Linked DNA regions of Sinobacterium norvegicum. The protein of the gene in region 2 binds, or shares a complex with, the protein of the main gene of each other region. Links are inferred from orthologs where the notes say so. Each region holds a gene or a part of one and is shown on either strand. Other genes may lie near its edges.

Region 1 (2,961 bases), 970 kb from region 2 along the record:
ATGCGGATGTTTGGAGTGTCACCTCGGCTAACTTATTGCGCCGCGATGGTTTGGCCTGTGAGCGTTGGAATCTATTGCATCCTGAGGGGGAGCAACAGGTGCCATTTGTGACGGCAGCGTTCGCCGACACCAAGGGCCCTATTGTTGGTGCCACCGATTATATGAAGTCATATTTGAATCAACTGCTGCCCTTCATGCCTCGTCGTTTCGCCATGCTGGGTACCGATGGCTTCGGCCGTTCGGACTCGCGTGAGAAACTGCGTCACTTCTTTGAAGTTAATCGCTACTTTATTGTTATCAAGGCGCTTAAGGCTTTGGCCGATGACGGTGAAATCAAGTTGTCAGTCGTCACAAAAGCGATTAAGAAATACGGAATTGACCCAGAAAAAATCGATCCTACCAGCTGCTAAGTATTGGGGGTGGGGCTGCGAGGCGGCCTCTCATCCGCAGAGGTTTTGATTGTATTTTTATAAGAGAAGAGAATTATGAGCATTAAATCGGTTGTAGTACCGGAAGGTGCCGGCGAAGCAGAAGTGATCGAGATCTGTGTCGCGGTTGGTGATACTGTCGCCCTAGAGGATTCGCTGGTCGTATTGGAGTCTGATAAGGCGTCAATGGAAGTGCCCTCTGATTGTGCGGGTACAATTACCGCCATCAAGGTCGCCGAGGGCGACACCCTGAACGAGGGCGATATTGTTGTCGAGGTTGAGGTTGCCGGCACCGCGGCAGAGCCTGCCGCTGCTGAATCCCCCGTTGTGGAAGCTGTTACGGAAGCCGTTGTTGAGCAGGTTGTTGAGCAAGCCGTTGAGGCACCAGTGTCAGCCGTTGCCAGCGAGCAATTGGTACAGGCGCCGGATATCGGCTCCGACTCTGCCGAGGTGATCGAGTTCTGTGTCGCCGTCGGTGACACTGTTGAAGAGGGCGACTCGCTGATCGTGCTGGAGTCCGACAAGGCATCGATGGAAATGCCGGCACCCTTTGCAGGTACCGTGGTGTCTTTTGCTGTAAAAGAGGGTGACAGTGTTAGTGAGGGTGCCGATGTCTGTGTGATCGCGACCACTGTTGCTCCCACCGCCCCTGCGGTCGCTGCCCCGGTTGCTGAGGCCAAGGTTGAGGCTGTTGTTGAGGTGGCTGTTGCACCGGTCGCTGCGATCAGCAGCGAGGTCAGCTTGGTTGTCCCCGACTTAGGCACTGATGCAGCGGAAATTATCGAGATTTGTATTGCTGTCGGCGATGATATTGCCGAGGGTGACTCGCTAATCGTATTGGAGACCGATAAGGCTTCGATGGAAGTGCCAGCCACCCAAGGCGGCAAGGTCTTATCCATTGCTGTCAATGAGGGTGACAAGGTCAGCGAGGGCGCTGCTATCTGTGTTGTCATGGGCGAAAGCCAAGCTCCGGCAGTTGCCGCACCAGCTGTTGTTACCAGTCCTGCCGCTGAGGCTCGTCAGCCTACGCCGGCACCAGTGGCTGCGCCAGTGGCGACAACCGTTGCTCAGCAGGTGACACAGGCTGCCAGTTCAAAAGTGTATGCCGGCCCAGCTGTGCGTATGTTGGCACGGGAACTCGGCGTAGATTTGGCATTGGTGCCAAGTACCGGTCCAAAGGGGCGAATCGTCAAAGAAGATGTTCACGCTTATGTAAAGACTACGCTACAGAGCGCGGCCAAGGTTGTCGCAGCCCCAGCGGTGGCCTCAGGCAGTGGTATTCCACAGGTGCCAGCGGTTGATTTCGCCAAGTTTGGAGACATCGAAACCGAGAAACTGTCGAAGATTGCCAAGATTACGGCGGCCAATATGCAGCGCAGTTGGCTCAACGTGCCGCATGTGACGCAGTTTGACGATGTCGACATTACTGATCTTGAAGACTTCCGCAAGGAGATGAAGGCCGAGGCGGAAAAGCAGGGCGTTAAATTAACGCCACTGCCATTTATGCTCAAGGCTCTGGCTCATGCACTGAAGGCAAATCCGAAATTCTGTTCTTCGATCTCTGTCGACGGGGAAGAGGTGATTTATAAGAAGTATGTCCATATTGGTATGGCCGTTGATACGCCTGCTGGTTTGGTTGTTCCCGTCTTGCGTGATGTCGATAAGAAAAGCATCTACGAAATATCTAACGAGGTGATCGAGCTGGCAACCAAGGCTAAAGATCGCAAGCTTAAGCCAGCGGAAATGCAGGGTGCTTGTTTTACTATATCAAGCCTCGGCGGTATTGGTGGTACAGGCTTTACGCCGATTGTTAACACCCCTGAGGTCGGTATCTTAGGTGTGTCTAAGATGACGGTGAAGCCGGTGTGGAATGGCAGTGAGTTTGTGCCCCGTAAGATGTTGCCTGTGGCGCTGTCCTACGATCACCGTGCCATCAACGGTGGTGATGCGGGTCGCTTCCTGACGTATTTCAATCAATTGATGAGCGATATTCGTCGATTGATGTTGTAATCAGTAGTGACAAAAAAGGCCGCTTAATAGCGGCCTTTTTTTTGCGCGAACGGTGGGCGATATTGCTGTCTGACGAAGCTCGGCTTTTTATAGCTCGGTAAAACGCATCGATAAATCGATGGCCGTATTGTGCTTGGTCAAGGCGCCGATAGAAATATAGTCGACACCCGTCTCCGCCACGCTGCGTAGGGTGTGGTTGGTAATATTGCCCGAGGCCTCTAGTTTGGCGCGACCATTGACGTGCTTGACCGCCTCGACCATTTGCGCATTGCTGAAATTGTCAAGCATGATGATATCGGCACCCGCCTCCAGGGCTTGGTTGAGCTCGTCAAAGGTTTCAACCTCGACTTCAACCGGCTTACCAGGGTGGTTACTCTTGGCAGTGGCGATAGCTTGATGAATGCCGCCGCAGCCCGCTATGTGGTTTTCCTTGATCAAGAAGGCATCGAATAAGCCGATACGGTGGTTGTGGCAGCCGCCGCAGGTAATGGCGTATTTTTGCGCAGTTCGCAGGCCGGGAATA
Region 2 (7,901 bases):
GCCTCAGCAGGCTGGGTATGACACACCGAACAGGCCGTGCTGTAGGTAGACTTAGCGTAGTCCCACAGCGGCTGTACATCGGCCAGCATGTAGTCGGCATCGGTCCAAATAGTCAGCTCTACCCGCTCCCAGGTTAGACCCGTCAGTGGGTCTTCTTTTTCTTCGAACACACTGATCACACCGTCAGTCTTCGCCGCATCCATCGTCAACTGCGCAGAGTTCATGTTGATACCAAAATCGAAATAAATGACCCGTCCGGCACCGATCCGTTTACGCCAACCATCAACATGCAACTTAATTCGTTCACCACTGGAATCGATGACCGTGACCTTGGTAGCAATATTCAACAAGCCCGCTTCAACATCGGTATCAGCCGATAAATATAGCGGCTTGGTCAACGAGCTGTAATAACTGGCATCGTTGTCAAAACTTCTGGGGCCACTGCCCACCTCGGCAATTAACTGTGGCGCGCGCGAGGCCCCCATGTCGGGTAGATGGTGGGCAATACCCTTGTGGCAGTCGATACAGCTTTGATCATTTTCAGCCGCTCGCTTCATTTGCTTCTGAGCCAGCTTCGACATATCTTCCCATTTCATCGAATCATAGCTATGGCACTGTTTACACTCCAAAGAGCCGTTGGCATCAAAACGTGCCCATTCATGGCTGGCTAATTCAAGGCGCTTCTCTAAGAATTTTTCACGGGTGTCGATGGCACCGGTCAATTTTGCAAACACCTCTTTGGAGGCCTGCATCTTCCGGGCGATTTTATTGGTCCAGTTGTGAGGAACATGACAGTCCGGACAGGTCGCTCGAACACCAGAACTGTTCGAATAGTGGACGGTTGATTTGAGTTCTTCGTAAACGTTGTCACCCATCTCGTGACAACTGATACAGAATTTTTCTGTGTTGGTGACCTCAAGCGCAGTATTAAACCCACCCCAGAAAATCACACCCATAATAAACGCTGACAGCGCAATGGTGCCAAGGGTTAGATGCTTGGCCGGCGTCGTCAATGAGCGCCAAATATTCTTCATCCAGTTCATGCTCTGGTTTCCTCTTTAAGCTGAATAGTTGTATTCGGTATCGCTACATACCGTGACCAGGAGGGCCTAATATTATTTGCATAATCCAAATAATAAAGCCGTAGCCTCCGACACCTATAATGCTGAGGATTGGAAAGAGGAAAACCGCGATAAAGGCCAGCGCCTTCAACTCATCTTTCTTTTCTTGCTGCTCAGTTAACGTCTCATCCTGCATGATTCACTCACCCTTAAAGCTGTGTTACTACCAAGTAAAGCTATACCTGATAGGGCCTAGTATTAGATTTCTTTATCTTCGCCGCAATTATAAAAATAGCCGTCCATGTAGCCATTGTCATCAAAATACAGGAAACCAGTCAAAAATCAGCGCCATCATAACCGCGTCAACATTTAAGCCACTGACGTGTATCAAGTTACCAGATATTAAAAATAAATCATACATCGGCATTCAGCGTTCTACAGGCACAAAAAAAGCCGCTAAGAAGCGGCTTTTTTTAATGTGAACTTAAGCAAATATTATGCTTTTGTCCAACCAGTGATCTCAGAAAGAGCATCGCCGATTTGCGCGAGAGAGCGGACAGTTTTAACACCGGCGTCTTCAAGTGCAGCAAACTTTTCATCAGCAGTACCAGCACCGCCAGAGATGATTGCGCCAGCGTGACCCATACGTTTACCAGCAGGTGCAGTAACACCGGCAATGTAAGAGACAACAGGCTTAGTAACATTAGCTTTGATGTAAGCTGCCGCCTCTTCTTCAGCAGTACCACCAATCTCACCGATCATAACAATCGCTTCGGTCTGTGGATCGTTCTGGAACATTTCCAGTACATCGATGAAGTTAGTGCCTGGGATTGGATCGCCACCGATACCAACACAGGTAGACTGACCAAAACCGTAGTCGGTGGTCTGCTTAACTGCTTCATAAGTTAGTGTACCTGAACGTGATACGATACCAACCTTACCTGGCAAGTGAATGTGACCTGGCATGATGCCGATCTTACACTCGCCCGGTGTGATAACACCTGGGCAGTTAGGGCCGATTAAGCGTACGCCTAGCTCGTCACACTTAACTTTACACTCAAGCATATCCAATACAGGAATGTGCTCAGTGATAGTTACGATTAACTTGATACCAGCGTTAGCAGCTTCAAGGATTGAATCCTTACAGAAAGGAGCAGGAACGTAGATAACAGATGCATCAGCACCGGTTGCCTCAACAGCTTCAGCAACAGTGTTAAACACTGGTAGACCTAAGTGTTCAGTGCCGCCCTTGCCTGGTGTAACACCACCAACCATTTGCGTACCGTAAGCAATTGCTTGCTCAGAGTGAAAAGTACCCTGGCCGCCAGTGAAACCCTGACAGATGACTTTAGTATCTTTATTTATTAATACAGACATTGATAATTACCCCGCCGCCTTAACTGCTTGCTCAGCAGCATCAGTCAGACTTGTTGCTGCAATGATGTCCAGGCCAGAGTTCTTAAGAACTTCTTTACCCAAATCAGCGTTAGTACCTTCCAAACGAACAACAACAGGAACCGTAACACCAACTTCTTTAACTGCGCCAATGATGCCTTCAGCAATCATGTCGCAACGTACGATACCGCCGAAGATGTTAACCAATACACACTTAACTTTTTCATCAGACAAAATAAGTTTGAATGCATGAGCAACACGCTCTTTCGTTGCGCCGCCACCTACGTCAAGGAAGTTAGCTGGGTTGCCACCGTGTAGGGCAACGATATCCATAGTACCCATAGCCAGACCAGCACCGTTAACCATGCAGCCGATGTTGCCATCAAGTGCTACGTAGTTAAGATCCCACTGAGCAGCCTCTGCTTCACGAGCATCTTCCTGCGAAGGATCGTTCATATCGGCAATCGCTTTCTGACGATACAGAGAGTTGCCATCGACGCCCAGTTTGGCGTCTAGACAGTGAAGGTCACCGTCTTCTTTAATCACAAGAGGGTTGATCTCGATAAGGGCAAGATCTTTCTCTTCAAACAACTTAGCCAGACCCATGAAGATCTTAACAAATTGGCCAACTTGAGTTTTGTTGAGACCTAGCTTGAACGCCAGCTCACGACCTTGGTATGGCTGCGCGCCAACCAATGGATCGATTTCACACTTAAGAATCTTTTCAGGCGTCTCGTGTGCAACAGTTTCGATTTCAACGCCACCTTCAGTAGATGCCATGAAAACGATACGACGAGATGAACGGTCAACAACCGCGCCTAGGTATAACTCGTCAGCGATATCGGTACAGGTTTCTACTAGAATTTTAGAAACTGGCTGACCATTTTCGTCCGTTTGAAAAGTCACTAGGTTCTTACCTAACCACTGTTCAGCGAAAGCTTTTGCTTCGTCGGCAGACTTGATGAGCTTAACGCCACCCGCCTTACCGCGACCACCAGCGTGGACCTGGGCTTTAACAACCCACATATCACCGCCGATTTTTTGAGTTGCTGCTGCAGCTTCTTCTGGAGTATCGCAAGCGAAACCCTGAGAAACTGGCAGTCCGTATTCAGCAAACAACTGCTTGCCTTGATACTCATGCAGATTCATATCTTATTACCGTTTTTTATGTGCTGACAATCAGCACCTCACTCTTTCTTGCACTACCCCGATTTTATATATTTATCGAAATAGCGCCCCCAAGACAACCAATGCCTACTAAAAGCTGCACCGATTGTCCCGTTTATTGACGCAATGCGCAAATAAATTCGTTATTTTTTACGCTTTTTCTTATTACCAATATGTATGGCGTGACCATCGGCCGCCAAAGCTGCCTCGTGGACCGCCTCAGACAGCGTTGGGTGACCGAAGACAATAGTCCCCAGATCTTCCGCACTGGAGCCAAATTCCATCGCAATCACTATCTGCTGACACAGGTCGGCAGCGCTGGGGCCAATGATGTGACCACCGAGAATACGGTCAGTCTCTTCGTCGGCTAAAATTTTGACGAAACCAGCCGTATCATTAGCGGCCATCGCACGACCCGAGGCAGCGAATGGGAAAACACCGACTTTATATGCCTCACCACTGGCCTTTAATTGCTCTTCAGTCTTACCAACTGCAGCAATCTCAGGATGGGTATAGATGACGGAAGGTATGCAATCATAGTTAATCTGGGCCTTCTTACCGGCGATACGCTCGGCGGCGACAACACCCTCTTCTGAAGCTTTATGCGCCAGCATTGGACCACGAACCACATCACCAATCGCGTAAATACCCGGTGCATCCGTTTCACAATAATCGTCAACAAAAATGAATCCACGTTCATCCAACTTGACACCAGCATCTTCTGCCAACAAATTTTCAGTGTGCGGACGGCGACCGACAGCAACAATCAACTTATCGAAAACCTCGCTGTGCTCTTCATCGCCGCTCTTGTAAGCTACGGTAACCTGACGTGCCTTCTCATCAACCTCAGTACCAGTGACCAAAGCACCGGTGCGAATATCCAAGCCCTGCTTCTTGAAGATTTTGCGCGCTTCCTTAGAAACCTGCTTATCCATCATGGCGAGAAAATCATCCATCGCCTCAAGCACCACAACCTCAGTACCCAAGCGGGCCCAAACACTGGCCATTTCGAGGCCAATAACACCACCACCGATAACACCTAAACGCTTAGGTGCCTCATTGATTTTAAGGGCACCAGTAGAATCGACAATAACATCTTCAAACAACGGTGCAGGTGGGATGTTGACTGGGCTGGAACCTGAAGCAATGATGATATTTGCGGCTTCGACAACAGTGACACTGCCGTCCTGCGCAGTGATTTCTACCTGCTTACCCGCTAATACCTTGGCAGCACCTTCAGCCAATGCGACGCCATTACCCTTAAACAAACCGGCAACACCAGAGGTTAATTGCGTAACAATCTGGTCTTTACGGGCAATCATGGTCGGTACATCGATCTTCATTTCACTGTGGCTGATGCCGTGAATAGAGAAGTCATCCTTGGCTTCATGATATTTGAAGCTCGAGTCCAATAACGCCTTAGACGGAATACAACCGACATTCAAGCAAGTACCACCCAGAGCAGTCTTACCTGCATCATTGCGATATTTCTCGATACACAGTGTTTTAAGACCTAATTGAGCAGCACGGATAGCGGCAACATAGCCACCTGGGCCGGCACCAATAACAACGACATCGTATTTATCTGACATGATTAAACCTTTAATTGTCTATATTCGACTTTGAATAGCATATATAGAGCAAGCTTTAAGCTGTTTCAGCCAAAGCCTCTTACAAAAAGAAAGCGGCACAGAGCCGCTTTCTGCTTTTATTGACGAAAGCTATTAAAGCTCAAGTAAGATGCGGGCTGGATCTTCCAGCAACTCTTTGATCGCAACCAAGAACTGCACAGAATCTTTGCCATCGATCAGGCGGTGATCGTAGGAAAGCGCCAAGTACATCATCGGGCGAACAACAACCTGGCCATCGACGACCATGGCACGTTCTTGAATCTTGTGCATACCGAGGATCGCAGCCTGTGGCGGGTTAATAATCGGTGTCGACATCAGTGAGCCAAACACACCACCATTAGTAATGGTAAAAGTACCACCAGTCATCTCTTCGATACCCAACTTGCCGTCTCTGGCACGCAGACCAAAATCACGGATGCCCGATTCGATATCAGCCAAGCCCATATAATCGGTATCGCGAAGAACAGGAACAACCAGACCCTTTTCCGTTGAAACAGCGATACCAACATCCTGATAGCCGTGATAGACAATATCCTTGCCATCGATAGAAGCATTAACCGCGGGGAAGCGCTTAAGTGCCTCCGTTGCCGCCTTAACAAAGAAGCTCATGAAACCTAACCGGGTGCCATTGTTCTTCTTTTCAAACAGGTCTTTGTATTTGTTGCGCAACTCCATCACAGGCCCCATGTCGACTTCATTAAACGTCGTCAACATCGCCGTGCCCTGTGAGGCCTCAAGCAAACGCTCAGCAATACGAGCACGCATGCGAGTCATCGGTACACGCTTCTCGACGCGGTCACCACTGGCCACATCCACCGCCACCTTGGCAGGGGCTGGTGCAGGTTTTGCCGCCGGAGCAGCAGCCGGTGCCTTCACAGCCGCCATCACATCTTCTTTTGTGATCAAGCCACCCTTACCTGTGGCAGTGATCGTCGCTGCGTCGAGGTTGTTTTCTTCAATCATCTTGCGAGCAGCTGGGCTGACTTTTACATCACCGGCGGCAGCTGCGGCAGGGACTGCCTCAGGGGCTTCTTCGACGGCAGGGGCTGCTGCTGCACCCGCTTCAAAGCGAGCAATCAACTCTTCGCTGAGAACAGTATCGTCCTCGCCTTTAATAATCTCTACGATAACACCGTCGGCAGGAGCCAATATTTCCAGTGTCACTTTGTCGGTTTCCACTTCTGCCAATAACTCATCGCGGGTACAGGCTTCACCTGGCTGCTTAAGCCATGCTGCGATAGTGCCATCTGCCACTGACTCTGGGAACTGAGGTGCTTTTATTTCAATAGCCATTTTCAATCCTTAACTCTTTCTCAAATTGCGCTTATCGAAAACGCGAATACGGTTTGCTCAAAATATCGGTTAGTTAAACGACAAAGGCTCTTCCTAATACTCGGAAGAGCCTCGCTGTTAACCTAACGCCAATGCGTCTTTTATCAATTGCTCTTGCTGAGCCAAATGCAATGCCATGTAACCAGCGGCGGGGGAAGCCGAAGCCTCTCGCCCCGCATAGTTCAATTCAGCCACTGGCTTAACAGCCTGTAGCACACGACGCATATGGTGTTGCGAGCTATACCAAGCACCCTGGTTCTGAGGCTCATCCTGACACCAAACCAATTCTTCAAGGTTAGGGTATTTCTCTAGCTCTTGCTGCAAATCATCGGAAGGGAATGGATACAATTGTTCAATACGAACAACAGCAATATCGCTAATGCCCTCTTCCTGACGCTTATTATACAAGTCGTAATAAACCTTGCCGCTACAGAGCACAACGCGCTTAACAGCGTTATTATCGACCTCATCGACTTCGCCGATAACCGTTTTAAAGCTGCCTTCGGCTAATTCGTCCATAGTCGAGACAGCCTGTTTATGGCGCAACAAACTCTTGGGCGACATAACAATCAGTGGCTTACGAAGCGGACGGATGATCTGGCGACGTAGCATGTGATAAACCTGAGCAGGTGTCGATGGAACGCAGACTTGAATATTATGCTCTGCAGACATCTGCAAGAAACGTTCAAGACGTGCCGACGAGTGCTCTGGCCCCTGCCCTTCATAGCCGTGAGGCAACAATAAGGTCAAACCACACAGGCGCTGCCACTTGTGCTCACCACTGGTGATAAATTGATCGATAACTACTTGCGCACCGTTGGCGAAATCACCAAACTGTGCCTCCCAAATGATTAATGCATTGGGTGTGGTGGTTGAGTAACCGTATTCAAAAGCCAACACCGCCTCTTCAGACAGTAAGGAGTCATGAATCGTAAAGGTTGGCTGATTTTCAGAAAGATTTTGCAGCGGTACATAACTCGCTGTCTCCTTCTGATTATGAAGAACCGCGTGGCGGTGGGAGAAAGTACCGCGACCGACATCCTGCCCGGTCAAACGTACCGGGTGCCCCTCTTCCAACAAAGTGGCATACGCCATGGTTTCAGCGAAACCCCAGTTGATCGGCAAGGCACCTGCAGCCATTTTCTTGCGGTCTTCGACAATTTTGGAGACCTGTCGCTGCAGCGGGAAACCTTCCGGAATCGTATGCAGACGTGCGGCCAAATCTTTGATCGTCGAGGCGTCAACACGGGTATCGGCAAATGCCGTCCAATCGTGACCAACATACGGATTCCAATCGACAAACATACCGGTATTG

What was found. Proteins that work in one complex are often made in the same cells at the same time.
Region 1: the proteins of lpdA (region 2) and aceF are in contact, whole or in part, in a crystal structure (PDB 1EBD), measured with the Geobacillus stearothermophilus proteins. The link is inferred for Sinobacterium norvegicum from one-to-one orthologs. Residues at the interface, in WP_049624544.1 of Geobacillus stearothermophilus: Pro340, Ser341, Asp344, Tyr345, Arg403, Asp406, Val408, Glu431, Ala432, Gly433, Asp438; in WP_033016211.1 of Geobacillus stearothermophilus: Ile130, Ala131, Met132, Pro133, Arg136, Arg140, Glu141, Asn155, Arg157.

What each region holds. Positions count from the first base shown.
Region 1 is NZ_CAKLPX010000001.1:1,629,221-1,632,181, reverse strand. It holds aceF (dihydrolipoyllysine-residue acetyltransferase), read left to right. Parts: upstream 1-485; coding sequence 486-2,438; downstream 2,439-2,961. Other genes in the region: nadC (carboxylating nicotinate-nucleotide diphosphorylase), read right to left, coding at 2,526-2,961; aceE (pyruvate dehydrogenase (acetyl-transferring), homodimeric type), read left to right, coding at 1-410.
Region 2 is NZ_CAKLPX010000001.1:660,087-667,987, forward strand. What follows is about bases 2,992-5,939. They hold lpdA (dihydrolipoyl dehydrogenase), read right to left. Parts: upstream 5,216-5,939; coding sequence 3,767-5,215; downstream 2,992-3,766. Other genes in these bases: sucC (ADP-forming succinate--CoA ligase subunit beta), read right to left, coding at 2,992-3,605; odhB (2-oxoglutarate dehydrogenase complex dihydrolipoyllysine-residue succinyltransferase), read right to left, coding at 5,348-5,939. Also shown: pentaheme c-type cytochrome TorC, read right to left, coding at 1-1,043; L9P87_RS02900 (periplasmic nitrate reductase, NapE protein), read right to left, coding at 1,087-1,257; sucD (succinate--CoA ligase subunit alpha), read right to left, coding at 1,557-2,438; more of sucC, read right to left, coding at 2,445-2,991; more of odhB, read right to left, coding at 5,940-6,547; L9P87_RS02925 (2-oxoglutarate dehydrogenase E1 component), read right to left, coding at 6,665-7,901. UniProt on the Escherichia coli protein: Lipoamide dehydrogenase is a component of the glycine cleavage system as well as of the alpha-ketoacid dehydrogenase complexes.